DNA from 4 places in the Billgrantia antri genome. Region 2 is predicted to be linked to each of the others. Evidence: predicted binding sites of a transcription regulator. Region 2 holds the regulator's gene; each other region holds the start of a gene.
What was found. Region 2 encodes sigma-54, which starts transcription at its own class of promoters, with help from an activator protein. Its sites were predicted from a motif close to TGGCACNNNNNTTGCTNT; they were not measured.
Positions count from the first base shown of each region.

Region 1: a site for sigma-54 is predicted at 2,777-2,794, ahead of HNO53_RS11630 (urease accessory protein UreD). Genes of this name have one in related genera too.
Region 3: a site for sigma-54 is predicted at 6,244-6,261, ahead of speB (agmatinase). Genes of this name have one in related genera too.
Region 4: a site for sigma-54 is predicted at 3,338-3,355, ahead of HNO53_RS06185 (nitrate reductase). Genes of this name have one in related genera too.

Region 1 is NZ_CP053383.1:2,490,765-2,498,686, reverse strand. Features, by position in the region: gene urtC (urea ABC transporter permease subunit UrtC) at 1-1,049, shown strand, start outside; gene urtD (urea ABC transporter ATP-binding protein UrtD) at 1,046-1,882, shown strand; gene urtE (urea ABC transporter ATP-binding subunit UrtE) at 1,882-2,580, shown strand; gene HNO53_RS11630 (urease accessory protein UreD) at 2,851-3,744, shown strand; gene HNO53_RS11625 (urease subunit gamma) at 3,763-4,065, shown strand; gene HNO53_RS11620 (urease subunit beta) at 4,238-4,558, shown strand; gene ureC (urease subunit alpha) at 4,555-6,276, shown strand; gene ureE (urease accessory protein UreE) at 6,500-7,018, shown strand; gene HNO53_RS11605 (urease accessory protein UreF) at 6,996-7,730, shown strand.
Region 2 is NZ_CP053383.1:2,985,647-2,993,568, reverse strand. Features, by position in the region: gene yjgA (ribosome biogenesis factor YjgA) at 1-223, opposite strand, end outside; gene pmbA (metalloprotease PmbA) at 368-1,708, shown strand; gene HNO53_RS13915 (HPr family phosphocarrier protein) at 1,858-2,127, opposite strand; gene rapZ (RNase adapter RapZ) at 2,130-3,050, opposite strand; gene ptsN (PTS IIA-like nitrogen regulatory protein PtsN) at 3,097-3,567, opposite strand; gene hpf (ribosome hibernation-promoting factor, HPF/YfiA family) at 3,574-3,882, opposite strand; gene HNO53_RS13895 (RNA polymerase factor sigma-54) at 3,991-5,412, opposite strand; gene lptB (LPS export ABC transporter ATP-binding protein) at 5,571-6,296, opposite strand; gene lptA (lipopolysaccharide transport periplasmic protein LptA) at 6,304-6,843, opposite strand; gene lptC (LPS export ABC transporter periplasmic protein LptC) at 6,840-7,460, opposite strand; gene HNO53_RS13875 (KdsC family phosphatase) at 7,472-7,922, opposite strand, start outside.
Region 3 is NZ_CP053383.1:2,322,744-2,330,665, reverse strand. Features, by position in the region: gene HNO53_RS10880 (GNAT family N-acetyltransferase) at 133-621, opposite strand; gene HNO53_RS10875 (aldehyde dehydrogenase family protein) at 694-2,139, opposite strand; gene HNO53_RS10870 (5-guanidino-2-oxopentanoate decarboxylase) at 2,151-3,770, opposite strand; gene HNO53_RS10865 (YjiH family protein) at 3,779-5,161, opposite strand; gene speB (agmatinase) at 5,244-6,194, opposite strand; gene HNO53_RS10855 (sigma-54 interaction domain-containing protein) at 6,381-7,796, shown strand; gene HNO53_RS10850 (pyridoxal phosphate-dependent aminotransferase) at 7,787-7,922, opposite strand, start outside.
Region 4 is NZ_CP053383.1:1,286,428-1,294,349, reverse strand. Features, by position in the region: gene cobA (uroporphyrinogen-III C-methyltransferase) at 1-487, opposite strand, end outside; gene HNO53_RS06185 (nitrate reductase) at 447-3,206, opposite strand; gene HNO53_RS06180 (ANTAR domain-containing response regulator) at 3,608-4,246, shown strand; gene HNO53_RS06175 (CmpA/NrtA family ABC transporter substrate-binding protein) at 4,243-5,283, shown strand; gene HNO53_RS06170 (NAD(P)/FAD-dependent oxidoreductase) at 5,570-6,880, shown strand; gene nirB (nitrite reductase large subunit NirB) at 6,877-7,922, shown strand, end outside.

The DNA.
Region 1 (7,922 bases), 490 kb from region 2:
CGCTGCTGCACCTGGCCGTGCCACCGGGGCACTCGCTCCATGTCAGCGCTTATACCGTTAACTTGTTCGGCAAGTACCTGAGCTACGCCCTACTGGCGGTGGCGGTGGACCTGGTGTGGGGCTCTCTCGGTATTCTCAGCCTGGGCCATGGCGCCTTCTTCGCCCTGGGCGGCTATGCCATGGGCATGTACCTGATGCGCCAGATCGGCGACCGCGGCGTCTACGGCCACCCGGTGCTGCCCGACTTCATGGTGTTCCTCAACTGGGACAGCCTGCCCTGGTACTGGCATGGCTTCGACATGGCCGGATTTGCCTTCCTGATGGTGCTGTTGGCGCCGGGAGCGCTGGCGCTGATATTCGGCTTCCTGGCGTTTCGCTCGCGGGTCACCGGGGTCTATCTGTCGATTATCACCCAGGCGCTGACCTTCGCCCTGATGCTGGCCTTCTTCCGCAACGAGATGGGCTTCGGCGGCAACAACGGGCTGACCGATTTCCGTGAGATTCTCGGTTTCAACCTGCGCAGCAGCGAGACTCGCCTGGGGCTGTTCCTGGCCAGTGGCGTGGCGCTGGCAGTGGGCTACTTGCTTTGCCGGGCGATCGTCACCAGCAAGCTGGGCCGGGTGTGCGTGGCGACCCGCGATGCCGAGGCGCGCACGCGCTTCCTCGGCTACCGGGTCGAGCGCTTCCAACTGTTCGTGTTCGTGGTCTCGGCCATGCTGGCGGGCCTGGCCGGGGCGCTCTACGTGCCCCAGGTGGGGATCATCAACCCCAGCGAGTTCTCGCCGCTGTTTTCCATCGAGATCGTACTGTGGGTGGCGCTGGGCGGTCGGTCGACCCTCTATGGCGCGGTGATCGGGGCGATCCTGGTCAACTATGCCAAGACGGTGTTCACCGGGGCAATGCCGGATGCCTGGCTGTTTGCCCTGGGCGGGCTCTTCGTGCTGGTCACGGTGTTCCTGCCGCGTGGTGTAGCGGGGCTGCTGTCGCTGCGGCTGCGCCGCCGTCGTGACGCTGACGCTTCGTTTTCCGCCAAGGAGGCTTCGGCATGAGCATTTTGCGTTCCCTGGCCAGCCGTGATCGGGTATTCGATTTCCTGGTCCCCGTAGAGTCGCCGGTTGACGTGCGACACGGGCCGATCCTCTACCTGGAGGACGTGACGGTCAGCTTCGACGGCTTCAAGGCGATCAACGACCTCAATCTGACCATCGACGACGGCGAGCTGCGCTGCATCATCGGGCCTAACGGCGCCGGCAAGACCACCATGATGGACATCATCACCGGCAAGACCCGGCCCGACAGCGGCAAGGTGTGGTTCGGTAGCCGCCACGACCTGCTGGCCATGAACGAGCCGCAGATCGCCAGCCTCGGCATCGGCCGCAAGTTCCAGAAACCCACGGTGTTCGAGGCGCTGACGGTATTCGAGAACCTGGAGCTGGCAATGGCCGCCGACAAGCGCATCCTGCCCACGCTCGCTGCGCGCATGAACGGCGAGATTCGCGACCGCATCGACGAGGTTCTCACGACCATCGGCTTGGCCGAGCTGCGTGTGCGTCAGGCGGGCATCCTATCCCACGGCCAGAAGCAGTGGCTGGAGATTGGCATGCTCCTGATGCAGCGGCCGCGCCTGTTGCTGGTGGACGAGCCGGTAGCGGGCATGACCGAGCAGGAGATGGAACGTACCGCCGAGCTGCTGACCGGTCTCGCAGGAAAACAATCCGTTGTCGTCGTCGAGCACGACATGGGCTTCGTGCGCTCCATCGCGCGCAAGGTGACGGTACTGCATCAGGGCAGTGTGCTGGCGGAGGGCAGCATGGACCAGGTATCGAGCGACCCGCGGGTGGTCGAGGTCTACCTGGGTGCCGAAGCCGAGGAGGAGGTCTGATGCTCGAGATCGACAAGCTCAATCAGTTCTATGGCGAGTCCCATACCCTGTGGGATCTAGACCTGACCGTGCCGGCGGGCCTGTGCACCTGCGTGATGGGGCGCAACGGGGTGGGCAAGACCTCCCTGATGAAGGCCGTCATGGGTGAGGTGCCGGTGGCCTCCGGCAGCATCCGCTATGTCGACGATGTCGAGTTGACCCGGCGGCGGGTGGAGGATCGTTCGCGGCTGGGGATCGGTTACGTGCCCCAGGGGCGGCAGATCTTTCCGCTGCTCACCGTGGAGGAGAACCTGCGCACCGGTCTGGCGGCTCGCGGCGATGGCCGGCGCACCGTTCCGGAGCGCATCTTCGAGCTCTTCCCGGTGCTCGAAGAAATGAGGCACCGCCGCGGTGGCGATCTCTCGGGCGGCCAGCAGCAGCAACTGGCCATCGGCCGGGCGCTGGTGATCGAGCCTCGGCTGCTGATCCTCGACGAGCCGGGGGAGGGGATCCAGCCCAATATCGTCACCCTGATCGGCGAGGTGATTCGCCAGCTGATCGCCGAGGATGGCCTGACCGTACTGCTGGTGGAGCAGAAGCTACCCTTCGCCCGCAAATATGCCGATCGCTTCGCGATCATGGACCGCGGCCGACCGGTGGCCAAGGGTGCGATCGCTGAGCTGTCCGATGCCCTGATCAAGGAGCACCTGACGGTCTAGCCGTATTGCCAAGCTGGGAATTTTTCCTGCACCGTTCTGGGCCATGGCCAAAGGGGTCGTCAGGCGCTCTTGCGCACAAACTGTGCGCTGCGCTGGCTTGTGTGCGCCAATCTGGTGCGAAGCTGACCTTTGCAGGTGTGGCTGTATACAAAATAACTCAATGAATTGTATTTATTTTTTCTACATTTCACCGTTCTGGTACAGCGGTTGCCATGAATAGGGCAAAGCCTCGACGAAGAGGCCGAACCCTGTTGCAAAAGGCCGATGCCAATGACGGCTCGTTTCGACGCCAAGACACTGCTGCCGCCCAGCGCCTCCGGTCACCGCTTCGATGCCGGCCGCCGCTGGGTGGGGTCGCTGGAACTCGGCTTCGACAGCCGCCAGGACACCACCCGCCTGGTGCGGGCTCGTCACCAGGGCCCGTTGCGGGTGCAGCGGCCTTTCTACCCCGAGGGCCGCGAGGGCTCGTGTCATGTCTACCTGCTGCATCCGCCCGGCGGGCTGGTAAGTGGCGATGTGTTGCACGTCTCGGTTCGGGTCGAGTCGGGTGCCCGCGCATTGGTGACGACCCCTGCGGCCAACAAGCTCTATCGTGCCGACAGTCATGGCGTGGCCTGGTCCCAGCGTACCGGGTTGCAGGTGGCGCCGGGTGGAGTGCTCGAGTGGCTGCCCCAGGAGACCATCGCCTTCGATGGCTCGTGCGGTGAGCAGCACACGACCATCGAATTGGCCGACGATGCGCGTTGCCTGGGCTGGGAGGTGCTGGCGCTGGGCCGACCGGCGAGCCGGCTGCCCTACGTGTCGGGCCGAATCGAGCAGCGCTTTCGTCTGTTGCGAGATGGCAAGCCGCTGTGGCTGGAGCGTCAGCCGCTCGATCCGGCTCAACCGCGCTTCAAGGGACGCTGGGGGCAGGGTGGTGCCAGCGTGCAGGCCACGCTGTGGGCCGTAGGTCTTGCCGACGAGTCTAGTGCCGTCGAGGCGCTGCGTAATGCAATCGCGGCGAGCCCGCGCTGGGCGGTCACCATGCGCCATGGCGTGCTGCTGCTGCGCTACCTGGGGCATGAGCGCAACGAGGCCTGGGATCTTTGCCAGCAGGCCTGGGCCTGTCTCAGGCCGCTGATGATCGATTCTCCTCCCCATCCCCCACGTATCTGGTTCACCTGACGATTCCAGGAGACTCGCATGGAACTGACTCCGAGAGACAAGGACAAGCTGCTGCTGTTCTCGGCCGCCCAACTGGCCGAGCGACGCCGGGCTCGCGGCCTCAAGCTCAACTACCCGGAGGCGGTGGCGCTGATCAGCTTCGAGATCATCGAAGGCGCGCGCGACGGCCGCAGCGTGTCCGAGTTGATGAGCTACGGCCGCGAGATCCTCGGCCGCGACGATGTGATGGATGGGGTGGCCGAGATGGTGCACGAGGTGCAGGTGGAAGCCACCTTTCCCGATGGCACGAAGCTGGTCACGGTCCACACACCGATCGTCTAAAACTGGCTGCACTCGGCCATGCTGTGTTGGCTTCACGACAAAAAATGCTCATTTACTAAAGTAAACTCCGCTTTTTTGTCGCTCGCCGCCTTGCCTGGCCTTCGTTCGCTCAGTTTTAGCTGTCGACGGTTCTAGCTGCTCAATGGCAGCCACAACGTAGAGGGAAGGTCCAATGATTCCCGGTGAGTATCAGTTGAAGGACGGCGAGATCGAGCTTTGCGCCGGGCGCGAGCGGATTACGGTCGAGGTGGCCAATACCGGCGACCGGCCGATCCAGGTCGGCTCTCATTACCACTTCGCCGAAACCAATCCGGCGCTCGTTTTCGACCGCACCAAGGCACGCGGCTTTCGGCTGGACGTGGCGGCGGGCACAGCGATTCGCTTCGAGCCGGGTCAGACGCGAGAGGTCACGCTGATTCCTTTTGCCGGCACGCGCCATATCTATGGTTTTCGCGGCGACGTGATGGGCAAGCTGAATGGAGGTGACGCATGAGCTCTCATTCTCCCAATCGCATCAGCCGGCAGGCCTATGCCGACATGTACGGCCCCACCGTGGGCGACCGAGTGCGTCTGGGCGACACCGAGCTGTGGATCGAGGTCGAGCGCGATGCCACCCACTATGGCGACGAGGTTAAGTTCGGCGGCGGCAAGGTAATCCGCGATGGCATGGGGCAGAGCCAGCGCTGTGACGATGCGGTGATGGACACCGTGATCACCAATGCGCTGATCCTCGACTGGTGGGGCATCGTCAAGGCGGATGTGGGCATCCAGGCAGGGCGCATCGCGGTCATCGGCAAGGCGGGCAATCCCGACACCCAGCCCGACGTCGACATCGTCATCGGCCCCGGCACCGAAATCATTGCCGGTGAGGGCAAGATCCTCACCGCCGGTGGCATCGACGCGCATATCCACTTCATCTGCCCCCAGCAGGTGGAAGAGGCGCTGATGAGCGGTATTACCACCATGCTCGGCGGCGGCACGGGGCCGGCCACCGGCTCCAATGCCACCACCTGCACGCCGGGCGCCTGGCACATCGGCAGGATGCTGCAGGCCGTGGATGAGCTGCCGATGAATATCGGCCTGCTCGGCAAGGGCAACGCCAGCCTGCCCGAAGCCTTGGAGGCGCAGATCGAAGCCGGCGCCATCGGTCTCAAGCTGCACGAGGACTGGGGCACTACCCCGGCCTCCATCGACACCTGCCTGAGCGTGGCCGAGCGCTACGACGTACAGATCGCCATTCACACCGACACCCTCAACGAGTCGGGCTTCGTCGAGGATACCCTGGCGGCGTTCAAGGAGCGCGGCATCCACACCTATCACACCGAGGGCGCCGGTGGCGGTCATGCGCCGGACATCCTGATTGCCTGCTCCAAGCCCTACGTGCTGCCGTCGTCGACCAACCCGACCCGGCCCTACACGGTGAACACCATCGACGAGCACCTCGACATGTTGATGGTGTGTCACCACCTCGATCCCAACATTCCCGAAGACGTGGCCTTTGCCGATTCGCGCATTCGCCGCGAGACCATCGCCGCCGAGGACATCCTGCAGGATCTGGGGGTGATCTCGATGATCGCCTCGGACTCCCAGGCCATGGGGCGGGTTGGGGAGGTGGTGTGCCGCACCTGGCAGACCGCCCACAAGATGAAGGTGCAGCGCGGCCTGTTGCCCGAAGACGAGGCACTCGGCGCCGACAATTTCCGCGCCAAGCGCTACATCGCCAAGTACACCATCAATCCGGCGATTACGCATGGCATCAGCCATGAGGTGGGTTCCATCGAAGTCGGCAAGCTGGCCGACCTGGTGCTGTGGAGCCCGGTCTTCTTCGGCGTCAAGCCGGCGCTGATCCTCAAGGCGGGGATGATCGCGGCGGCACCCATGGGCGATCCCAACGCCTCGATTCCCACACCGCAGCCGGTGCATTACCGCCCCATGTTCGGCGCCTTCGGCCGCGCGGCGAGTCAGTCACGGCTGACATTCGTCAGCCAGGCGTCGCTGGACGGCGGCATCAAGGAGCGGCTGGGCCTGCAAAGCCCGCTGGCGGCGTGCAGGAACGTACGCGGTGTGCGCAAGAGCGACATGAAGCTCAACGATGCCTGCCCCGAGCTCAGCGTCGATCCGCAGACCTACGAGGTGCGCTGCAACGGCGAGCTGCTGGCCTGCGAGCCGGCCACGGAGCTGCCATTGGCGCAGCGCTATCACCTGTTTTGAACCATGACGACATCGCCAAGCCAGCTTGTCATCGCGAAACCTCGCGTGACCGCTGACCCCTCGGGCGAAGCGACGCGGTCGATCTTCATGGATGAAGATCGAGGAAAGCCGGCACAGGGATGTGCCGTCTTTCCGACCGCAGGAGTCCGCCCGAGGGGGCAGGGTTTCGGTCACGTGGCGTTGAGCGAGGGCAAGGCTGGCGGCCAGCGAAGAGGCAATACCCATGCTGAAACTGATCGAACGCCTGGGACCCATCGAGGCGAGCCAGGAGGCGGACACTCTGACGCTGCCCTATGAGCTGCGCATTCGTGGCCGGCTCAAGGCGCTGAGCGACGCCGGACGCGAGCTGGGCTTGTTCCTCGACCGCGGACCGGTGCTGCGCGACGGCGAGGGCCTGCGCGCCGAGAGTGGCGAGACCGTGCGCATTCGGGCCGCTGCCGAGCCGATGGTGACCGCCAGGGTCGCGGCGGGCTTGCCGCTGGCGCGGCTCGCCTATCATCTGGGCAATCGCCATGTGCAGCTGGCGTTAGGCGAGGACGAGAAAGGAGGGTACGTACGCTTCCCGCCGGACCACGTACTGGAAGAGCTGGCCGAGCTGCTGGGCGCGAGCCTGGAACGGCACGAAGCTCCTTTCGATCCCGAGCCGGGCGCCTACAACCAGCTCGGCCACGCACATGCGCACGACCACGATCATGGCCATGAGCACGGCCACCATGAACATGGACACCGCCATGCCCATTGAGGGGGCGCCCAGGGCGGTATTGCCACAGGGCGATGATCTGGCTTTGCTGGGACTGATGCAACTGGTCAGCCCGGCGCTGCCGATCGGCGCCTTCGCCTTTTCCCAGGGGCTCGAGAGCGCCTTCGAGCTGGGCTGGGTGGATGACGAAGCGAGCCTGGGCGAATGGCTTGCCGGTGTGCTCGATGACGGCCTGACGCGCTGTGAGCTGCCGGTTCTGGTGCGTTTGCAGCAGGCCTGGGCGAGGGGAGACGGCGAGGCGATAGACCAGTGGGACCGTTGGCTCGCCGCCAACCGTGAGACCGCCGAGCTGGCGGCGGAGGACTCGCGGCTGGGGGCGTCGCTGGCTCGGCTGCTTGGCAACCTGGAGCTGTTGCCCTCCAATTTTTCCGCTGAGGCTACCGCGCTGCCGGAGGGGGCGGGTTACGTGACCGTATTCGCCTGGGCCGCCCAAGTGCGTGGGGTGGCGCCGCGCCAGGCCATGCTCGGCTTCGCCTGGTCCTGGCTCGAGAACCAACTGGCGGTGGCCTGCAAGGCACTGCCGCTGGGGCATACCGCGGCCCAGCGACTGGTCGAACGGCTGCGTCCGGCGCTGGTGGCAGCGGTGGATGAAGCACTCGAGCTGAAGGACGACGAACTCGGCCCGGCGCTGCCCGGGCTGGCATTGGCTAGTGCACTGCACGAAACGCAGTACTCGCGGCTTTTTCGGAGTTGATTGCGATGAACCGTGGCGTCAGGTGAATGAATACATGACGCACAAGGGATATGGGGGAGCGCTGGCGAATCCACCTCGCGCGGCCGCTGGCAAGACGGCCGAAGCGAAGCGGTCGATCTTCATGGATGAAGATCGAGGAAAGCCGGCACAGGGATGTGCCGTCTTTCCGACCGCTGAGACCGGCCGGATGGC
Region 2 (7,922 bases):
GCTTGCCGACGTACTGCATGTGGCGCCGCCGCCCTTCGTGGGAGCGGATGCGGGACGTTTCTTCGACGGCCGCCAGCATGTCTTCCGAGAGCGGGAAGCGGGCGCGCTCGGCGGGTGTCATGGCGATGATCTGTTCGCCCAGGGCCTGCAGTGCATGCATTTCGCGCTTGAGCTGGGACTTGCTCGGCCGTTCGTCGAAGGAGGAGGGAGTATCCTGGGTCATGCCGCGTCCAACTAGTGAGAGTTCGGGAATAGCCTGGCCAGTTAAGCGACCAAGCTCGAATGATGGCAGTATATCAGTCCGTCGCCGGGCGGCGGGAAATGACACGTGGGAAGCCGGCGCGTCCGGTCAGCGAAGGAGAGACACATGAGCAAGGCTTTCGATGCCTCCGTCCAGCAGGCGCTGCTGGAATCCCGGGCCGAGCAGGCTCTGCGGCTGGCGAAGCACCTGGGGGCGGATGCCTGCGAAGTGGGAGCCAGCGTCGATCAGGGAATCGGCATCAGCGTGCGTGAAGGAGAGGTGGAGTCCGTCGAACTCTCACGCGACCAGGGAATCGCCGTGACGGTCTACCTGCGTGGGCACAAGGGCAGCGCCTCCTCCACCGACGCCGGTGATGCTTCGATACGCGAGCTGGTCGAGAAGGCCATGGCCATCGCCCTCTACACCGGGGAGGATCCCGCGGCCGGGCTGGCTGATCCCGAGTTGATGGCCACCGAGCTGCCGGATCTCGACGTGCACCATCCCTGGCCGCTCTCCACCGAGCAGGCCATCGATCTGGCGCTGGCCTGCGAGGCGGCCGGGCGCGGCGAACCCGGTATCCGTCAGTCGGAAGGGGCTTCGCTCTCCAGCGGCGAAGGGGTGAGGGTCTATGCCAATAGTCACGGCTTCATGGGCAGTCAGCGCGGCAGCCGCCATTCGCTCTCCTGCATGCTGATCGCCGAAGACGAACACGGCATGCAGCGTGACTACGACTACACCAGCGCACGTGATCCCAAGGAACTGCTGTCTGCCGAGGTGGTGGGCAGGCGGGCAGCCGAGCGCACCCTGAGCCGGCTTGGCGCGCAGCGCCCCGCTACCGGGCGCCTGCCGGTGCTGTTCGATGCCACCGTGGCCAGTGGTCTCATCGGGCACCTGATGAGCGCCATCGCCGGCGGTTCGCTCTATCGCCAGGCCTCCTTCCTGTGCGACCGGCTGGGCGAGCCGCTGTTTCCCGACTGGTTCACCCTGGGCGAGCATCCCATGGAGCGTGGTGCCATGGCCAGTTCGGCCTTCGACAACGACGGTGTGCAGACGCGCAACAATGTCTTCATCGAGCAGGGCCGCCTTGCCAGCTACATGCTGTCGGCCTACAGCGCACGGCGCCTCGGCATGCAGACCACGGGCAATGCCGGTGGCGCTCGCAACCTGCGCATCTCGGCACCGCTCGAGACGCGCCAGGCGCTGCTCGCGCGCATGGGGCGCGGGGTGCTGGTCACCGAGCTGATGGGGCAAGGCGTCAATGGAGTCACCGGTGACTACTCGCGTGGTGCAGCCGGCTTCTGGGTGGAGAATGGCGAAATCCAGTACCCGGTGGAGGAGTTCACCATCGCCGGCAACCTCGAGGCAATGTTCAAGGGGTTGCAGGCCGTCGGCAGCGATATCGACACCCGCGGCAGCATTCACACCGGCAGCTGGCTGATCGGTGAGATGACCGTGGCGGGTAGCTGAAGCGGATTTACGCTTTACCGCAAAGCTCGCGGGAATGAGCGAGCGATGGTCAGGCCAGGCGAAGCCCGATGAGCAGGCGGAGTTTAGGGAACCTAAATGAGCACTGCGAAGAGGGCTTCAACGCCGCATGGCCGAGCGCAGCCATTCCTCTAGGCATCCTCTTCGAAGCGGGCCTCGAAGAGAGCCTCGATGGCCTCCAGCACCGCTTCGGCGTCGTCCCCCTCGGCACTGATTTCCAGCTCGGTGCCGCAGGGGGCGCCCAGCATCAACAGCGCCATGATGTTGCTGGCGTCGGCCTGCTGCGGCCCTCGGTTGACGAGCACGCGCGCATCGAAAGGCTGACAGCACTGCACCAGCTTGGTGGCAGCTCGGGCATGAAGACCGCGTTTGTTGGTCAGGGTCAGCTTGCGGCAGGGCACACTCAGGTTTCCTTGCTGTCTGATGTCTCTGCGGTCTTTCCACGGGCGGGAGTGACCGGTGTATGAATGCCGAGTTCGCGGTGGCGAAGGCGTACGTCCGGCTGCTGCTGCGCGAGGTGATGCGCGAGACGCTCGGCGAGATAAACCGAGCGGTGCTGGCCACCGGTGCAGCCGATGGCAACGGTCAAATAGCTGCGGTGGGTGTCGCGATAGGCCGGCAACCAGCGTTCGATCCAGGCGATGATGTCGTCGAGCATCTGTTGTACCAGCGGGTACTGCTCAAGGAACTCCACGATGCTGGGTTCCCGGCCAGTAGCGGAGCGCAGGCGCGGATCCCAGTAGGGGTTGGGCAGGCAGCGTGCATCGAAAACGATATCGGCATCGAGCGGCACGCCACCCTTGAAGCCGAACGACTCCACCGTCAGGGTCAGTTGGTCGGCGCGGTGGCTGGCCACTTGCTCGGTGATGCGCCCGCGTAGGTCATGCACCGACAGCCGTGAGGTGTCGATGATCAGATCCGCCAGGTTGCGAATGTCGCTGAGGGTCGCGTCTTCCGACTCGATGGCTTCGTTCAGGGTCATGTCCCGACCGCGGGTCAGGGGGTGGCGCCGCCGGGTGGCAGAGTAGCGTTCGAGAAGGATGCGGGCGTCGGTCGTCAGGTAGACGATCTGGCAGTCGACCTGATTGGTACGCAGCTCTTCCAGCAGACGCGGGAAGCGTTCAAGGGCATGAGGCAGGTTGCGAGCATCAATGCTCACCGCGATCGAAGTCTGGATCGTGGGTGAGTTGCGTAGCTCATCCACCAAGGAGCCGAGCAGCATCGCCGGGAGGTTATCGATGGCGTAGTAGCCGATGTCCTCGAGCGCCTGCAGTGCGATCGACTTGCCGGAGCCGGAGCGGCCGCTGATGATCACAAGCTGCATGAGGGGTCTCCTGATCAGGGCTGGCCGAAACGGTGAATCGTTCAATTCAGCCCGAGGACTGTCGTCGAATCGCTTCGATAAGGCGCTCGTGGAGTTCGCGCTGGCTAGCGCATTTTCGCAGCTGGGCGCGCGTCTCGGCATCGTTCATCACGCCGGCTACCTGGCTCAGCAGCGACAGGTGCGTATCGTCGGCCTCTTCGGGGACCAGCAGCACGAAGACCAGGTCGACCGGCTCGCCGTCGATGGCATCGAAGTCGATCGGCTCGGCCAGCTTGAGAAACGCCGCCACCGGGCTGTGACAGTGCGGGCTTCGGGCATGGGGGATTGCCACGCCATTGCCGATGCCGGTGCTGCCCAGCCTCTCGCGACCGACTAGCCTGCCGAAGACCTCCTGACTGTCGAGGCTCGGAGTGTTCTGCGCAATGAAGGTGCTGAAGAACTCCAGCACCCTCTTCTTGCTGCCTCCCGGAACATCGAACAGCGCTCGCTCCGGGGGCAGGATGGTTTCCAGTGTCATGGCAACTCAGCGAATGCCGGCGCCCTGGGCGCGAGCCTGGGCTTTTTCCTTGTGTTTGACCAGTTGACGATCGAGCTTGTCGGTCAGCGCATCGATGGCGGCGTACATGTCTTGATCGGAGGCTTCGGCGTGAAGGTCGGCGCCGGCGGCATGCAGCGTGCAGGCGGCCTGCTGACGCTCCTTCTCGATCGAGAGCGTGACCTGCACGTTGGTGATGTTGTCGTAGTGTCGCTGGACGCGGTTCAGCTTCTCGCTCACGTAGTCACGCAGTGAATCGGTCAGCTCAACATGATGGCCGGTGATGTTGACTTGCATGACAAGCTCCTTCGTCCTTCGGGTGGTAGCTCGATTGTAACCCTTTTTACTGCCCTGCATACCCCTTCGAATGGCGGGTTTGCCGGGGATCAGCATTGCGTCGCGGTATCAGCGAAAACGCTTGCGTTCGCTCGAAGAGGGGATGCCCAGGGCTTCGCGATATTTGGCCACCGTGCGGCGAGCGACCTGGATGCCATCCTCGCCCAGCAGCTCCACCAAGCGGCTGTCGGAGAGCGGCTTGCGCGGCGGTTCATCGGCGATCAGCTTGCGGATGCGGGCGCGAATCGCCGTGCTGGAATGCACGTCACCGTCACCGTTTCCGCCGACATGGCTGGAGAAGAAGTACTTCAGTTCGAAGACCCCGCGGGGGGTATGGATGAACTTCTGCGTCGTCACCCGCGAAATGGTCGACTCATGCATCTCGACGGCCTGGGCGATGTCGGCCAGTACCAGCGGCTTCATGCCCTCCTCGCCCTGTTCGAGAAACTCGATCTGGCGTGCCATGATCTCTCGCCCCACCCGCAGCAGGGTGTCGTTGCGGCTGGCAAGGCTTTTCATCAGCCAGCGCGCTTCCTGCAGGTGATCCTTGAGAAACTGGTTGTCCTGGCTCTTGTCCGCGCGCCGTACCAGGGCGACGTAGTCGGGCTGGATACGCAGACGTGGCAGTGCCTCGGCGTTAAGTTCCACGCGCCAGCCGGATTCGTCATGGTAAGCAACTAGGTCCGGGGTGACGTAGCTACTGCCGACCTCGGCATAGGCGCTTCCGGGACGGGGGTCCAACGAGCGAACCAGGGCGATGACCTGATCCAGAGATTCGTCGTCAAGCCCTAGGCGGCGCTTCAGCAGGCGACGATCGTCGGCGGCCAGGGCCTCGAGGAACTGGCGTACCAGGCGGCGGGTCTGGGGCAGCAGCGGCGTGTCATCGGGCATCGCGGCCAACTGCAGCATCAGGCACTCGCGCAGGTCGCGGGCGAACACGCCGGTCGGTTCGAACTGTTGCAGGCGCAGCAGGACCTGCTCGACCTCCCGGGTCGGCAGGCCCTCCAGGCCTTGCCGGCGCAGGCCGTCGCGAATCTCCTCCAGGGGTTGCGCCAGGTAGCCGGTGGCATCGACGGCGTCGATCAGGCTCTCGGCGATAAGGCGCTGGCGATCGCTCAGATCGGTCATCGCCAATTGCCAGATCAAATGGCCGGTCAGGGTCTGCGCCGAGGCCTGGCGCTCGAAGTCGGGGCCTTCGCCGGTAATGCCACCGGAACTCGTGCCGTGATCGGGGTAGGTATCCGACCAGTCGCTGTCGGTGGAGAGTTCGCTGGGTATCTCGCTGGCCCAGTCATCGCTTGGGGTATCGCTGACGGCCTGCTCACCGAAGCCGTCGTCGAGTTCCAGCATGGGGTTGGATTCCAGTGCCTGCTGGATCTCCTGGCGCAGGTCGAGCGTCGAAAGCTGCAGCAGGGCTATCGCCTGCTGCAGCTGGGGAGTCATGGTCAGCTGGGTGCCGACACGCAGTTGCAGGGATGCTTTCATGGCCATGAGAGGTAGGCGCTCATCTGCCGGAAAAGCTCTACCCTAGACGGGAAGGTCACGACTTGCAAGAGAGTTGACTGCAATATGTATGCCAGTAAGGGTTTTTATCCCTGATTAGAATGTTTTAATGCAGTCTAGGGGCTTGCATAATGCGACAGAGTGAGCTACAGACGAAAGTCCTCGCCGAGGTAAACCTCGCGGACCCGTCGGTTGGCCAGAATGGCCTCGGCATCGCCTTCGGCGATGATCTGGCCGTCGCCGACGATATAGGCCGAGTCGCAGATGTCCAGCGTTTCGCGTACGTTGTGATCAGTGATCAGTACGCCGATATCACGTGCCTTGAGCTGGCGAATGATGCCCTTGATTTCCCCCACCGAGATCGGATCGACCCCGGCAAAGGGCTCATCGAGCAGAATGAAGGCCGGCTCGGTGGCCAGTGCCCGGGCGATCTCGACGCGTCGCCGCTCACCACCGGACAGGCTCATGCCGAGGTTGTCGCGGATGTGGGTAACGTGGAAGTCCTCCAGCAGTTGCTCGAGCCTCGCCTGTCGCCCACGACGGTCGAGATCCCGTCGTGTCTCGAGGATGGCCATGATGTTGTCGGCCACCGACAGCTTGCGAAAGATCGAGGCTTCCTGGGGCAGGTAGCCGATACCGGCGCGAGCGCGCTCGTGCATGGCGCTGTGGGAGAGATCCAGGTCGTCGATGTAGACGTCGCCGGCATCGGCCTTTATCAGCCCGACGATCATGTAGAACGAGGTGGTCTTGCCGGCCCCGTTGGGTCCGAGCAGGCCCACCACGCAGCCCTGCTCGATCGAGATGCTGATGTCGTGCACCACGCGTCGGCGCTTGTAGCTCTTGGCCAAATGCCGGGCATGTAGGGTCTTCATCGACATCTCAGCGCTCCGGCTGCAGCGTCATGCGTATGCGCTGGCTGCCTTCGACGCCCTCGCTCTGGGCGCGGGCCTGAACGACACGGCGATCGAGGAAATATTCGAGATAGCCACCTTCGAAGGTGTCGCCGCCCTGATGCAGTTCGGCGCGGTCGATCAGTTCCACTCGCCGTTCGGCGACATGGTAGATGATCTTGCGTCCCCAGCCGCGAACGACCGGTTGCTCCGGATCGGGCTGCTGCTCGATGTAGGCGCGTTCACCGTAGGCTGTGGCGCGCGAGAGCTCGCCGGCTTCATTGCGCTGGAACTCGACCCGGTCACCGGTCAGCTGCATGCTGCCCTGACGAATATCGACATCACCGGTGTAAACCGCCGTGCCGGCCTGGTCGTCGAGCTCGAGTCGATCGGCCGCGACCTCGATGGGCTGTTCGGCGTCGCGCTGCTGTGCCACGACCGAATCCATGCCCGCCAGGCTGAGCAGCGCCGCACCAGCCAGCATCAGGATGAGAGGCCGGCATAGGGTCGGGAGCCTGTATCGCGTCATGGCGTGAAATCCTCTAGGTTGACGGCGTCGGCCTGGTCCGTCTGGGTGCCTTCGGGCACATGGTGGCCGCGCACATTGTCGGTCAAACGTGCCCGATTGTCATGGATCCAGGCGTCGAAACGTTCGCCGCGCATACGCTGTGGTGGCTGCTGCAGCAGGGCAGGCGTGTCGCTCCAGGCGTGTCCCGTGTCGGCGTCGAAGTGCAGGGTCTCGGTGTCGAGCTGCCAGCGTTCCTCGGGGGCAAGCAGGCGGGCGTCGCCGGTGAGCGTCAGCGGATTGCCGCCCGGGCCGAGGCGGCCTTCCGTGCCGCTTGCCACCCACAGTCGGCCCTCGCGGTCGATCAGATGGGCCTCTGGCTCGACGGCTCGGGTGACGTCGTCATGGGGGGTATGGACGAGTCGTGGGCTCTCCAGGCGCTGGTGAGCGCGGCCGGTGGCATCGAAGCGGGTCAACTGGGCCTGCTCAAGGAAATAGTCGGGCTCGCCCGCCTCGTCGCTGGGCACCGGCCCGGGTGCCGGGGCCTGCCAGGGATCCAGCCAGGCGATCAGGCCGCCGAGCAGCAGAAGCAGCAGGAACAGCCAGGCACGGAACGAGGGGCGCGGTAGCCGGCGCAGCATATCCGTTGGCCTCAACGCTTGCCGTGGAGGTAGGTGTCGATCAGCGCGTCACGATGCCCCTGCGCTTCGAGCAGCAGGTCGCAGATCTCGCGCACCGCGCCATGCCCGCCGCTGCGTTCGGTAACGTAGTCGGCCATGTCGCGTATATAGACCGGCGTGTTGGGGACGGTGATGCCAACCCCGGCGCGCTGGATGGCGGCCAGGTCGGGCAGGTCGTCGCCGCAGTAGGCCACCTGTTCGAGTTCGATACCCTTGCGCGTGCACAGCTCGCGCAGGGTGGCAAGCTTGTCCTCGCAGCTCTGGTAGACATGGTCGATGCCCAGGGCAGCGGCGCGGTGACTGACCATCGGCGACTCGCGTCCGGTCAGGAAGGCCACCTGCAGGCCGGCGCGCCGCAGCAGCTTGAGGCCCAGGCCGTCCTGGGTGTGAAACGCCTTGATCTCTACGCCGTCGGCCTGGAAG
Region 3 (7,922 bases), 660 kb from region 2:
TCCTTTGTCGGGTCAAACCGTTGGGAGGATGCCCCAGGCAGCCCGACAGGGTCAATCGTTAGACGATTATCAAGTAATAGACTAACGATCTAGCCGGCCGGGCATCAGTCCCATGCGCCAGAATCGAAGGTGTCACAGCAGGCGGTACATCACGTGGGCGTCTACCAATCCCCACTGCGGATGGCGAAAAGCGCAGGGCAGGGTGCCGACGATCTCGAAGCCATGCTTCTGCCACTGGCGGATCGCCACTTCATTGGTTGAGACCACCATGTTGAACTGCATGGCGGTGAAACCCAATTCACGCGCCACACGCAGCGAGTCCTCGCATAGCTTGTTGGCGATGCCTTGGCCACGGGCCTGCTCGGCCACCAGATAGCCACAGTTGCAAACGTGGTCGCCGGGGCCCGGCTGGTTGGGCTTGAGGAAATAAGTGCCGAGAACGCGCCCGCGGGCGTCTTCGGCCACGCGTACGGCACGCGGCAGCTCGACCCACATGCGGTAGGCGTCGGATTCACCGATGTCGCGCGGCACGGCATAGCTGTCACCGGCGTGCAGCACCGGAGCAATGAAATCCCACATGGCGGGCCAGTCACCCGACTGGTAGGGGCGGATGCGGATCATCGGTGTCCTCCTTGATACCTGGCATCGGCCCGATTCTACGGCAAGTCAGCGTGGAAAGGGCACTCTCCCATGTCAGGCCGGGCCAACGAGATGCTTGACCGCCAGGTAGGCGGAAAGTCCCCAAGGCCCAAGCTCACGACCAATGCCGCTGCGCTTGAAGCCGCCCCAACCGGTTTCGGGCAGCACCAACTGCTCGCCGTTGAGCCACACGCTGCCGGCCTGCAGAGCGCGGCCGATGCGTGCGGCCCGCTCCCGATCGGCACACACCACCGTGGCGGCAAGGCCGTAGTCGCTGTCATTGGCCAGCTTGATCGCCTCCTCTTCGTTGGCGATGCTACGTGCGCAGAGCACCGGGCCGAAGATTTCCTCGCGCCATAGCCGACTCTGAGTCGGCACGTCTCGGTAGAGGGTGGGTGCGACGAAATAGCCCTGCGGCGGCAAGGTGCGATGGCTGGCGTCGCGCACCGCCCGGAGCCCCTCCTCCTCGGCGGCGGCAAGGTAGGCCTGGACGTTCTCGCGCTGGCGGGCGCTGGTCAGCGGTCCCATGTCGGTTCCTTCATTCAAGGGATCGCCCAGCACCAGGGTGTCGATTCGCTCGGCCAGTGCGTCGTACAGCCTATCGGCAACGGCTTGATGGACGAGCAGCCGCGAGGTGGCAGAGCAGATCTGGCCGGCGTTGAAGTAGATGCCCGCCATGACCCAGTCGGCTGCCTGTTCGGGGTCGGCATCCTCCATCACCAGGATCGGCGACTTGCCGCCGAGTTCCAGTGAGATATCTGCGCTGCGCTCGGCGGCGGCGTGCATCACCGCTTCTCCGACCCGGTTGCTGCCGGTGAACGAGACCTTATCGATGCCGGGGTGGGCGGCCAGCGGTGCGCCGATGCCCTCGCCGTCACCGAACAGCAGGTTGAAAACGCCGGCGGGCAGACCTATCTCCTGAGCGATCTCGGTCAGGACCTGCTCGGGCAGCGGGGTTACCTCGGAAGGCTTGAGCACCACCGTGCAGCCCGCGGCTAACGCCGGGGCAAGCTTCCAGGCGCTGGTCACCAGCGGGAAGTTCCACGGCGTGATCAGCCCGACCACGCCCACCGGATCGTGATAGCAGCGCGCCTCGACACCATCCATCTCCAGCTCGACGAGCCGGCCCTGGCGTTCATCCAGGGCCCGGGCCTGGCCGGCGTAGTAGCGGTAGCAGGCGATGGCATCATCGAGATCGATGCCGGCCTCGGCCAGCACCTTGCCGTTGTTGGTCGAGGAGAGCCTGACCAGCTCCTCCCGGCGCCGGCTCAGGCCCTCGGCTAAACCCTCCAGGTAGACGGCGCGATGGGCACCGGATAGCGCCCGCCAGGCCGGCAGGGCACGGCGTGCCGCGGCTACGGCATCGTCGACATCGTCCGGATGGCCGGCGGTGACCTCGGCGATCGTCTCCTCCCGGTAAGGATTCATCACCGACAGGTAGCGCTCACCGCGCGATGACACCCAGCGGTTGTCGATGAATTGTCTGTCGAGTTGCGGCATGGGAACGCTTTTCATGATTCGATGGCCTCTAGCCAGGTATTGGCATCCACTTCGATCAGTAAGGGGCCGTCGCTGGGGCGAACGGCAAGGGCCCTGGCCAGCTCGGCGGGGCTGCCGACTCGCGTGGCCAGGCAGCCGAAGCCGGTGGCAAGGGTCTGGAAGTCCGGAGCCAGGATGTCGACGCCACAACGCGCGACGCCGTGGGAATCCATGTAGCGGCGGATCTCCTCGTAGCCCTGGTTGTGCCACAGCACGATTACGACTGGCAGGCGCTCTTCCACGGCGGTGGCGAGCTCGCTGAGGGTGAACATCACGCCGCCGTCGCCGACCAGGGCCACCACGGGAAGCGTGGGCTGGCCCAACTGGGCGCCCAGTGCGGCCGGTAGCCCATAGCCGAGGGTGCCGTAGCCAGTGGAGGCATTGAAGTAACGGCGCGGTTCGGGCTGCGAGACCAGGTGGTTGCTGGCATAGACCGGGGCGGTGGAGTCGCCGACCAGGATCGCCTCGGGCAGCGCCTCGCGCAGGGCGGCATAGAGGGACACGAAGGGGGCGAAGGCCGGATCGACAGCGAGTCCCTGCGCCGCGAGGGCGGTCGCGGTGCGCTCCCTGCCGGCGCGAGAGAACGCCTCGGGGACGTGCTCGGCAAGCAGTGCCAGGCTGCGCCCGGCATCGCCCACCATGCCCAGCGAGACCTGCTGGTTGCGCACCAACTGCTGGGCGTCCAGGTCGATGCGGATCAGCCGGCCGTGCAGTTCGAAGCCGTCGTCGAAGACCACGTCGTAGTCGGTCTCGCCGAGTTCGGTGCCTACCGCCAGGATCACGTCGGCATCGCGGGCCAGCTCGCGCACGGCGGGCAGCGCTGCGTTGGCACCCAGGTCGAGAGGGTGATCGCGTCCCAGCACGCCCTTGGCATTGATGGTGGTGACGGTGGGAGCGTCGAGCCGCTCCACCAAGGTGCGGGCCGCCTCGGGGGCCTCGACGCAACCGCCGCCCAGCAGCACCAGGGGTCTTTGCGCTTCACGCAGCCAAGCGGCGGCCAGGGCCAGCCCCTCGGGATCCGGTGCCGGGCGAAACAGGCGCGCCGGTGGCGGCAGTTCGGCCGACGCCACTGGAGCATCGAACAGGTCGATGGGAATCTCGATATGCACCGGCCCCGGTCGTTGGCTCTCGAACACCGCAAAGGCGCGGGCCAGCACCTCCGGCAGTGCGGCGGGGTCGAGCAGGGTATGGCTGAAGCGCGAAACCCCCGCCATCAGCTGCTGTTGGCTCGGCAGCTCGTGCAGGCGACCCTGGCCGCGCCCCAGGGTATCGCGCCGGTTGACGCTGGAGATGACCAGCATCGGTATCGAGTCGGCCAGCGCCTGGCCCATGGCGGTGGCGATGTTGGTCATGCCAGGGCCGGTGATGATCAGGCACACGCCGGGCTTGCCGGTGGCGCGGGCATAGCCGTCGGCCATGAAGCCGGCGCCCTGCTCGTGGCGCGGGGTGACGTGGCGCACGCCGCCATCTTCCAGGCCGCGATAGAGTGCCACGGTGTGCACGCCGGGGATGCCGAACACGGTATCGACGCCGTGGCGTTCGCGTAGCAGGGTCAGCAGGAGCTGGGCACAGGTCATCGTGTGGCTAGGCATCGCGAACCTCAGAAGAAGAAAGTGTGGGCCATGAAGGCGATGATCGGCAGCGTGATGGCGGTGCGCAGCAGGAAGATCGTCACCAGCTCCCACAGCTTGAGCGGGATCTTCGACTTGAGCAGCAGCGCGCCGATCTCCGACATGTAGATCAACTGGGTCAGCGACAGGCAGGCGATGACGAAACGGGTCAGCTCGCTCTCGATATTGGTCGCCAGTACCGCCGGCAGGAACATGTCGGCGAAGCCGACCAGTGTGGCGGGAGCGGCGGCTTCTGCCTCGGGAATGCGCAGCAGCTCGAGCACCGGCACCATGGGGTAGGAGAGCCAGGTGAACAGCGGCGTGAATTCGGCCAGGATCAGCGCCACGGTGCCGATGGCGAACACCAGCGGCAGCAGAGCCAGGAAAATGTCGGCGACGTTGAACAGCGCGTTGCGCGCCAGCTCCCTGGGGCCGGGTGCGTGCTCGGCGCGGCGTACGGCCTGGGTCAGGCTGTAGCGCAGCAGGCCCATCTCCTCGGTGCGCTTCTCGGCCAGCTGGCAGCCCACCGGCTCATAGTAGGTATTCGGCTTGCGCGACAGAGGCGGCAGGCGCGGCACGATCACCGCGGCGATCAGTCCGGCTACCACGACGGTGAAGTAGAACGGCACGAACATGTGATTGAGGTCGACGAAGCTGGTGATCAGCAGGCTGAAGGCGATCGAGACGATGGAGAAGTTGGTAGCGATCACCGCCGCCTCGCGACGGTTGTAATAGCCCTTCTCGTACTGCTGGGTGGTGATCAGCACACCGACGGTACCGGAGCCCATCCAGGAAGCGGTGGCGTCGATGGCGCTGCGCCCGGGCAGGTTGAAGATGGCTCGGAAGGGCTTGCGCACCAGGCTGCCGATGAACTCCATGAAGCCGAATTCGACCAGGAACGGCAGCAGCAGGGCTGCGAAGAAGAAGAAGGTCAACAGTACCGGGGCCAGGTCGTTGAGCATCACGCCGCCGGTGAACGAGGCGGTGACGAACTCGGGGCCGAACTGGAAGAAGGTCATCAGGGCAAAGGCGGCGCCCAGAATGCGCATGCCGAACCACACCGGGCCGACGTGGAACATGTCGTGCAGCACGCCCCTCTCGGCCCAGCCCGGGCGGGCCAGCTTGACCCAACTGGTGGCCAGGACCGAGAGCACCAGCACGACCACGGCGATAGCCGGCAGGGCGCCGTCGAGCAGCGCCTTGAGCCCGTCAGCCATCAGGCCCATGCCGATGTTGATGGTGTCGCCGACCTGGAACGGGATCAGGAACAGGCCGACACCGAGCGCGGAGGGTAGCAGGAATTTCAGCAGGCTGCTGCGTTCGAAAGGCTCCTGGGCGGCAGCGTCACGGTGGGTGGTGTCAGTGGAAGACATGGGATTTCCCTTTGGGTTGTCGTTGTAGGTCAGGCGGTGTCATGACAGTCGCGACCCTTGCGTCAGTCGCGGCTATCTTCTGTCAGTCGCGACGCTTCACGCCGGGCAAGGCGCAGAGCATCTCGTAGAGCAGGGTGGCGCCCATCAGCGCCGTGTTGCCGCTCGGGTCGTAGGGCGGCGAGACCTCGACCAGATCGCCGCCGACGATGTTGAGCCCGGCGGTGCCACGCACGATCTCCAGCCCCTGGGCCGAGGTCAGCCCGCCCATCTCGACGGTGCCGGTGCCGGGGGCCACGGAGGGGTCGAGCCCGTCGATATCGAAGGAGACGTAGACCGGGGTGTTGCCCATCTGTTCTCGCACTTCAGCCATCAGCGGCTTGAGCGAGCGATACCAGCACGCTTCGGCGGTGACCACGCGGAAGCCCTGCTGGCGGCACCAGTCGAAGTCCTCGGCGGCGTAGCCGGTCCCGCGCAGGCCGATCTGCACCACCTTGCCGTGGGCCAGCAGTCCTTCCTCCTGGGCACGACGAAACGGCGTGCCGTGGGCGAGGGGCTCGCCGAACATGTGCTCGTTGACGTCGGCATGGGCGTCGATATGGATCAGCCCCACCGGGCCATGCTTCTTGGCGATGGCGCGCAGGATCGGCAGCGTGATCAGGTGATCGCCGCCCAGCGTCAGCGGCGTGCAGTCATGGCGGAGCACTTCGTCGTAAAAGGCACTGATGATGTCCACTGTCTTGGGCAGATGGAAGGTATTGATCGGCACGTCGCCGATGTCGGCCACCTGCAGGCTGTCGAAGGGGGCGGCGCGGGTGGCCATGTTGTAGGGGCGCAGCATGCGCGACTCGTCGCGGATCTGACGCGGGCCCAGGCGCGTGCCGGGGCGGTTGGAGGTGGCGATGTCCAGCGGCACGCCGATAAAGGCCACGTCGAGCCCCGCGGCGGTAGGTTGGGTGGGCAGGCGCATCATAGTGGCGGGGCCGCCGAAGCGCGGCATCTCGTTGCCGCCGAGTGGCTGGTTGAAGTCGGGCATGGTCGGCTCCTTGCGTGACGGTGGGTCTTTGCACGTCTCTCCGCTGCATGTAGCAGCTTCCATGCCAACCCCGTGCGGCCCGCCATCAAGGGATTTTTTCGCGCTTGCGATGCAAGATTGAATCGCATGCGCCGCTCATGCGATGCATGATTGAATCAAGATTCATATTTGCATCGGTGGCAAGGCATGAGCGACATTGACCAGGAAGTGATCAGGACCATCGTCGAAACGGCCAACGACCATTTCTTCATCGTCGACGGTGAAGGCCTGGTATTGGACGTCAGCCCAGGGGCGGCTGCGGTCTACGGCATGGCGCGGGAGCGCCTGATTGGCAGTACCGTGCAGCGGTTGGAGGCGGAGGGGGTGCTCAAGCCCTCCATCAGCTTGGAGGTGATCCGCAGCGGCAAGCCGGCGCAGCTGATGCAGGTGACCGGTACCGGTAGGCGTGTCATCGCCGAGGCCCATCCGGTGTATCTCAAGGGTAGGCTCGTGCGTATCGTCAGCCGCTCCCGCGATCTCACCGACTTGCAGCTGCTGCAGGACGAATACGCCCTGCTGCAGAAGCGCTTCAGCGAGCATCTCAAGCGCAGCCAGGGCGGCGCCGATGCCGAGGATGGCCAGCTCGAAGCGGCGCTGGATGAACTTCAGGTGCGCAGCGGCGTGATGCGGGAGCTGGCCCTGCTGCTCAAGCGCGTGGCGCCGTCGGATGCCACGGTATTGATGCTCGGCGAGTCGGGCGTGGGCAAGACCGCCTTCGCCCGCCAGCTGCATCGCTGGAGCCGGCGTCACGCTGGGCCGTTTCTCGAGGTCAACTGCGGAGCGATACCGGAGAACCTGTTCGAGTCGGAGATGTTCGGCTATCAGCCGGGCGCCTTCAGCGGGGCGGCGCGACAGGGCAAGGCCGGGCTGTTGGAGCAGGCGGAAGGCGGCACGCTGTTTCTCGACGAGATCGGCGAACTGCCGCTGCCGATGCAGACAAAGCTGCTCAAGGTGATCCAGGATGGCAGCGTCACCCGGCTGGGCGACACCCGTCCGCGGCGGATCGACTTCCGCCTGGTGGTGGCCACCAACCAGGACCTGGCCAGGCGCGTGGAGCGCGGCGCCTTCCGCCTAGACCTCTACTATCGACTGAACGTCATTCCGGTGACCCTGCCGCCCCTGCGCGAGCGTCGCGAGGATATTCCGGCCTTGGTCGAGGCGTGCCTGGAGCGGCTCAACCAGCGCTATGGCCAACACAAGCTGCTGCATGGCAGCACCTGGTCGGAGCTGATGGGCGGCGACTGGCCGGGCAACGTGCGAGAGCTCGAAAACTGGCTGGAACGTGCCTGGCTATCGAGTCCGGGCGATCTGATTCACTCGCCGAACCGCGCCGAGACGGCGGACCCTGTGGCTGTTTCGCCGGCCGATCGGGCCACGGCGGCCGTTCCGACACTGACGCAGGGCGAAGGTCTGAACGACTATCTGGTCCGTGCCGAACGCAGCGTGCTGGAGGAGATGTGCCGTACGCTAGCGAGCACCTATGCCATCGCCGAGCGGCTGGGGATCAGCCAGCCCAGCGTGGTGCGCAAGCTAAAAAAGCACGAGCTCAAAATTCAGCGCTGAACCGAGTTCTTCATGATGGCCCGCTCCAGTATCTCGAAGCGACCGGGCACCAGGGCGTCCTCCACGGCGGTGATACGCAGCACGTGGCCGAGATCCGGATGCGCGGGGCGGGCGATGAGACGGCCG
Region 4 (7,922 bases), 1.7 Mb from region 2:
CGAGCTCCTCGCCCATGCGCCCGAACACGCCGGGGTCGCCGCCCTTGAGCCGCACTACCGACTTGCCCTCCCGCGCCAGCTTCACCAGCAAGGCACCGATCTCGGCCTGGGGCACGCTGTGGTGGCCACGCGCCTTGCCCACGTAGTAGCGCTCGTGGCCGGCGGGAATCAGCGCCAGCACGTCGTCGCCCACCAGGCGGTCGTAGACCACCGCCTCGGCCTGCTGCAGCAGGCGAGCGGCCTTGAGAGTGAGCAGCTCGACGTCGCCGCTACCCGCTCCCACCAGGTAAACCCGCCCGGCGCGGCACTCGCCGTCCAGGGTCAGGGTGGGCGCCTTGACCCGCGTGGAGCGGCCGAACGGCGAGCGCACGATGTGGCCCAGGCCATGCAGCCGCGAGAAGGCCGCCTGCCCTAGCGCCCGGGGCCGCTGCGCCCGACGCAACAGCTCAGGCGACAGCAGTGACTTCAATTGGCTCAGCGCTCGCATGCGCCTTCTCCTCTTCGATCAACGATTTCAGCTCGGGAACGCAACTTCCGCATTGGGTGCCGCAGGCCAGCCTGGCGCCCAGCGCCTCGACGCTGTCGTCGCCTTCACGGATCGCCTCTAGGATAGCGCGTTGACCCACCTGATGGCAGCTACACACTACCGGCCCCTGGTTGGCGGCGCCGTCGTCGCAGCCGGCCAGCAGGCGGCGGCGATGCTGCGCCGATAGCCCCGTGCCGGCACCGGCCTCCTCGAAGCGGGCATCGAGCCAGCTCAGGTTGGGCAGCTCCACCGGCGCCCCCACCATCAGCCACCAGCGCAGGCGGCCCGCGGCATCCACCCCGGCAGCGCGCAGCCGTCCGCTGGCGGGGTCGGTGCACCACAGCGTCGGCGCCACCGGCAGCGACGCCTCAAGCCAGGTCAGCCAGTCACGCGGTGCTTCCTTTTCACCCCCGGGCGGCTCACCGCCGGCCAGCTGCCAGCGCTGGCAGCCGTGCAGCGGAATTCGCGCCCAGTAGCGGCTCTCGTCGCACCAGCTCGACTCCGCCACTTCCAGATCGTCGGCTACCAGCAGGGTGGCCTCCCAAGCTGGTTGAAACGGCGCCAGCGCCACCGCGCCGTGCTTCGATTCCGGCTGGCCGGAGAGCGGATCGAGATGCGCCTCGAGCAGCGCCCCCATACGCGCCGTGCCGCTGAAGTGGCCGCTCCAGTGCATCGGCACGAACACCTCGCCTCGGCGCTGCCCGCGCGATAGCCGCACCCGGCCGATATACTCGCCGCCCGCCCCCGCCAGGCGTGCCAGGCCATGCTCTTCCACGCCAAGTGCGGCGGCGTCTTCCGGGGTGAGTTCGATGAACGGCTCGGCGCGGTGATTCATCAGCCGCGGCGCCCGACCGGTGCGGGTCATGGTGTGCCACTGATCGCGCACGCGCCCGGTATTGAGCCGCAGCGGGCGGGCCGCGTCGAGCGACTGGGCCGGCGGGCGCGGACGCACCGGCAGCAGTCGAGCGCGGCCATCCGGCGTGGCGAAGCGGCCATCGGTGAACAGCCGGGCGGTGCCATGGGGAGCGGCGGCATTGACCGGCCACTGGATCGGCGCCAAGGCGTCGTAGGCGGCGCGGTCGAGCCCGGCCAGACCGGAGATATCGAACAGCCGGCGGCTCTCCCCCGGGCCCTCGCCGTTCTCGAAGCCCGAGAGCCGGGCATGCTCGTCGAAAATCTCGCTGGGATGGGTATAGGCGAAGGCCTCGCCGAAGCCCAGCCGCCTGGCCACCTGGCAGACGATCCACCAGTCGTGCCGCGCCTCTCCCGGCGGCGGCAGGATACCGCGCTGGCGCGAGATGCGACGCTCCGAGTTGGTCACGGTGCCGTCCTTCTCCGACCAGCTCGAGGCCGGCAGCACGATGTCGGCATAGGGCAGCAGGTCGGCGTTGGCCATGCATTCGGAAACGATCACCAGCGGGCATTTCTCCAGCGCCTCGCGCACCCGGTCGGCCCGCGGCAGGCTCAACGCCGGATTGGTGGCCATGATCCATAGCGCCTGTACTTCGCCGCGCTCGATCGCCTCGAACAGCGCCACCGCCTTGTGGCCGGGCGCCTCGGGCAGGCACGGCACCAGCCACTCGGTGGCCCAGAAGCGCGTGACCCGGTCCCGCGCGCCGGGCGTGTCGTAGTCCATGTGGGCAGCCAGCTGGTTGGCCAGCCCGCCCACCTCGCGCCCGCCCATGGCGTTGGGCTGGCCGGTGATCGAGAACGGCCCCGCCCCCGGCAGACCGATCTTGCCGCCCGCCAGGTGGCAGTTGATGATGGCGTTGCCCTTGTCGGTGCCGCTGCTCGACTGGTTCACCCCCTGGGAGAACAGGGTGACCACGTGCAGGTGGCTGGCGAACCAGTAGAAGAAGGTCTCCAGGCGCTCGGCATCGACATCGCAGTCGGCGGCGATGGCCTCCACGGCGGCATCCTGCTCCCGCGCCGCGGCTAGCGCCTCCTCGAAGCCCTGAGTATGGGCTTCCAGGTAGACCCGGTCGAGCTTGTCGTGCGCTGCCATCCACGCCAGCAATCCGGTGAACAGGCGCGCATCGCTGCCCGGCGCGAGCCCAAGGTAAAGGTCGGCGATTTCGCAGGTATCGGTCACCCGCGGGTCGATCACCACCACCCGCAGCAGCGGGTTGCGCTGCTTGGCCACCTTCAGCCGCTGGTAGAGTACCGGATGGTTCCAGGCCAGGTTGGAGCCCACCAGCACCACCAGCTCGGCCTCCTCGAGATCCTCGTAGCTGCACGGCACGGCATCGGCGCCGAAGGCGCGCTTGTGCGCCGCCACCGCCGAGGCCATGCACAGCCGCGAATTGGTATCCAGGTGGGGCGTGCCGAGAAAGCCCTTGAACAGCTTGTTGGCGACGTAATAGTCCTCGGTGAGCAGCTGGCCGGAAAGGTAGGCGGCGACTGCCTGCGCGCCGTGGCTGTCGCGCACCGCCGTGAGCCGTTCGGCCACTGCGCCGAGCGCCGTGTCCCAGTCCGTCTCGACGCCATCGACGCTGGGTCTTGTCAGCCGGCCGCCGTGTCCCAGCGTCTCGTGCAGCGCCGACCCTTTCACGCACAGCCGGCCGAAGTTGGCCGGGTGCTCGGGGTCGCCCTGCACCTCGACGATCCGCTCGTCCTCGACGACGGCCAGCACGCCACAGCCGACGCCGCAGTAGGGGCAAGTGGTTCGGGCCTCGCGCATGTCGATCTCCTGTCGGGTTCCTGGCGAAACGACGACGCCCGCCAACGGCCGGTCCCATAAGGGAGGCGGTTGGCGGGCGTCGTTGCCGCGTGGGGCACCGCATGGCGCCCGGTAGAGGTATTGACATGTATCAAGCAGAAAGCGTGCCATCCGGCGAAGAACGGGCGTCAATCAGCCAGATGGTCCCTCGTCACGGCACACCGGCATGCTGCCCTGCACCATCACCCTCCCGCCCCAAAGCGCCCTTGCACCAGGCTGGTGCCGAACGGGCGTCCAGCTGCGCTCGCTGCCGGCTGACGTTGCGCCGAACACTGCGCCACGTGGGTCGTTTCGCGACATGGAACGTTTCTTGCTTAGCACTAGCAAAGAGTCCCCGGCACGCCGTTCATGAGCGAGACCCTATGCCATCACCATCCCCCCTGAACATTCTGCTGGTCGACGACGAGGTGGTACGTGCCGCCATGGTCGAGGAAGCGCTGATGGCCGAGGGACACCGGGTCATCTGCCGGCTCTCGAACCCGGCCAGCCTCAACGAGATGGTCGGGCGCCACCAGCCCGACGTGGTAATCATCGACATGGAGAGCCCCGACCGCGACACGCTGGAGAGCATGGCGCTGCTCAACCGCGAGAACCCGCGTCCGGTGGTGTTCTTTGCCGACCAGCACGACTCCGACATGCTGCAGGCCGCGCTCAAGGCAGGGGTCAGCGCTTATGTCGTCGATGGCCTGGTGCCCGAGCGGGTCAAGGCCATCGTCGAGGTCGCCATCGCCCGCTTCGACGCCTTTCACAGCATGCGCCAGGAACTCGACAAGGCCCGCAACCAACTGGCCGAGCGCAAGTGCATCGAGCGCGCCAAGGGCCTGTTGATGAAGCATCAGGGCTGCGACGAGGAGCAGGCCTACCGCATGCTGCGCAAGCTCGCCATGGACCGCGGCCAGCGCATCGCCGAGGTCGCCGACAGCGTCATCGACATTCTCGCCCGCCTGAACCCGCTATCGCCCGAAGGGCACGCCGACGACAAACGGGGAACCCGCTCATGAGTCAACCGCAACACCACGCCGCCAGCCCCGAACTCGAGCGCCTCACCCTCGGCTTCGTACCGCTGCTCGATGCCGCTCTGCTGATCGTCGCCCGCGAACGCGGCTGCTTCGCCGCCCAGGGGCTGGACGTCAGCCTGTCGCGGGAAAACGCCTGGGCCACCCTGCGCGACAAGGTCGCCGCCGGCCTGCTCGACGGCGCCCAGATGCTCGCCCCCATGCCGCTGGCCATGAGCCTGGGGCTGGGCCGCGCGCCCTGCGAGACGCTGGCACCGCTGCTGCTCTCGCGCAACGGCAACACCGTTACGCTCTCCGCATCGCTGTGCCAGGCCAGCGGTGCCACGCTCGGCAGCGACCCGGCCGACAGCGCCCTGGCGCTGGGCAACTGGCTGCGCGGAGCGGGCAGCGGCAGGCGCCCGCGCCTGGCCATGGTGTATCCCTATTCCTGCCAGCACTACCAACTGCGCGAATGGCTCACCCTGGGCGACATCGCCCCCGACCGCGACGTCGAGCTGGTCGCCCTGCCGCCGCCGCGCATGGTGGAAGCCCTGCGCGACGGCCAGATCGACGGCTTCTGCGCCGGCGAACCCTGGGGCACCCTGGCCCGCCACTGCGGCGTGGGCCGGCTGGTCGCCACCGGCGCCCAGCTGTGGCACGACCATCCGGAGAAGGTACTCGGCGTGACCCGCTCCTGGGCGCAGCGCTACCCGGCCACCCTGGCCGCCCTGCTGCGAGCCCTGGTAGCAGCCAGCGATTGGCTGGCCGCCTCGCCGGATCATCGCCGCCAGGCACGTGAGTGGCTGGCCCTGCCGCCCTACCTCGACCGTTCGATTCGCCACCTCGCTACGCTCGACAGCGATACGGCGCCCATTCACCAGCATCTCTACGGCGCGGACATGCTGCGCCCGACGCCGCAGGCCGCCCTGCACTTCGCCCAGCCCATCGTGCGCCAGCTGGAAGCCCAGGGCAGCCGCTTCGATCCGGCGCTGCTGGCGGCGTGCTACAGCCCTGTGCATTTCGATGCCGCAACGCACCACTGATGTGCACGGCCGGTGGCGGCTGAGATGCCTCCGGCCTGAGGCACGACCTGCGAGCCATCTTCCAACCTGCTGTCACAATAGAGAAAAACCCTCGCAAGGCGCCTCCTGGCCGGAATCTTGATACTTGCAGGACATAGCGGCGATCAAAGGCGATCGCCCACAAGGAAAGCGACAACGACGTCTCTGTGCTCCCCGGTTCGCTCATCGAATCGACAGGGGAAGCGCCGAGGCGTCGTTGCGTTATAGGCCCGTCATTTCGACAAGCGCAGCGAGAGGAGGTGTTCGCATGCCACGGCGACATCCCGAGACATCCACCGTCGAGCACCTGGTCATCGTCGGCAACGGCATGGCCGGCCATCGGCTGGTCGAGGCGCTCCTCGCCCGGCCCGAGCGCCCCGCCAGGATCACCGTGATCGGCGCCGAAACCGCGCCGGCCTACAACCGCATCCTGCTCTCCCCGCTGCTGGCCGGCGAGATGCAGCGCGAGGCCCTGACCCTGCGCAGCGCCGAGTGGTACGCCGAGCAGGACATCGAGCTCATCCTCGGCGAGCGGGTCGAGGCCATCGACCGCGACGCCCGCACGCTTACCACCGACGCCGGCCGCACGCTCGACTACGACCGCCTGGTGCTGGCCACCGGTTCGAACCCGGCTCGCCCGCCGGTGCCGGGGCTCGAACTTCCCGGCGTTCACGTGTTCCGCGACCTGCACGACGCCGACGCCCTGGCTCGTGCCGCCGCGCAAGGCGGCAGCGCCGTGGTGATCGGCGGCGGCCTGCTCGGCCTGGAGGCGGCGGAAGGCTTACGTAAACGTGGACAGGGCAAGCGCGGCATGCAGGTCAGCCTGCTGCAGCGCGACGACCGCTTGATGAACCGTCAGCTCGACCTCACCGCCGCCCGCCTGCTGGAAAGCGAGCTGCGCGGCCGTGGGCTCGACATTCACACCGACGCCCAGCTCGAAAGCCTGGAAGCCGGCAGCGACGGCCGCGTGTGCGCCGCCCGGCTCGCCGACGGCACCCGGCTCGCCGCCGACTGCGTGGTGGTGGCCATCGGCATCGTGCCCAACACCGCGCTGGCCCGCGCCGCCGAGCTCGACACTCAGCGTGGCGTGATCGTCGACGAGTGGCTGACCACTTCCGACCCGGCGATCCACGCCCTCGGCGAATGCTGCGAGCACCGCGGCAACCTCTACGGCCTGGTCGAGCCGATCTGGCGCCAGGTCGAAGTGCTGGCCGATTGCCTCTGTGGCAAGCCCAGCACCGGGTACGTCGAAGCGCCCACCGCCACCAAGCTCAAGGTCAGCGGTGTGGCGCTCTACGCCTTCGGGCCCACCGAGCCCGAGCCCGACCATGAGGTGCTCAGCTACCGCGATCCCCAGCAGGGCGACTACCGCCGCCTGCTGCTGAGAGGCGGCCGCCTGGAGGGCGCCGTGCTCTACGGCGACACCGCCTCCGGCCCCTGGTACTTCGAGCAGGCCCTGGCCGGGGTCGACCTCACCGCCTGCCGCACCGCGCTGCTGCTCGGTGCCGCCGACGCCCAGGTTCTGCTCGACGACGCCCTGAACGAATCACCGCAACGCCCCGCAAAGGAGGCCGCATGAACACGCCCGTGAAACCGCAACTGATCGTCATCGGCAACGGCATGGTCGGCCACCACCTGGTCGAGCAACTGGTCGAACAGGGCGCCACCGAGCGCTACGCCATTACCGTGTTCGGCGAGGAGCGCCACCTGGCCTACGACCGCGTGCACCTCTCCGAGTACTTCAGCGGCCGCGACGCCGCCTCGCTGGCGCTCTCCACCGCCGATTACTATGCCGAGCACGGCATCGAACTGCGCCTGCACGAAGCGGTGACCGCCATCGACCGCGAGGCGGGCGAAGTCGTCACGCCGAAGGGCCGCTACGCCTACGACCGCCTGGTGCTGGCCACCGGCTCCTTCCCCTTCGTGCCGCCGATTCCCGGCAACGACCGCGAGGGCTGCCTGGTCTACCGCACCCTGGAAGACCTCGACGCCATCCGGGCCGCTGCCGAAACCGCCACCACCGGCGTGGTGGTGGGCGGCGGCCTGCTCGGCCTGGAAGCGGCCAACGCCCTGCGCGGGCTCGATCTCGACACTGCGGTGGTGGAATTCGCTCCGCGCCTGATGCCGATGCAGGTCGACAGCGAGGGCGGCGAACTGCTGCGCGAGAAGATCGAGGCGCTCGGCGTGCAGGTGCTCACCGGCCGCGCCACCCAGGAGATCGTCGACGGCGAGGCCAGCCGCCACCGCATGGTGTTCCAGGACGAGAAGGTACTGGAGACCGACCTGATCGTATTCTCCGCCGGCATTCGCCCCCGCGACGAGCTGGCCCGCGACAGCGGCCTGGAGATCGGCGAGCGCGGCGGCGTGGTGATCGACGACAACTGCCTGACCAGCGACCCGGCGATACTCGCCGTCGGTGAAGTGGCGTTGTGGAACAACAGCATCTTCGGCCTGGTCGCCCCCGGCTACCAGATGGCCAAGGTCGCGGCGTCTACGCTCCTCGAAGGCAGCGAGACCTTCCGCGGCGCCGACATGAGCACCAAGCTCAAGCTGATGGGCGTCGACGTGGGCTCCATCGGCGATGCCCACGGCGACCGCACCCCCGGCGCACGGCAGTACCG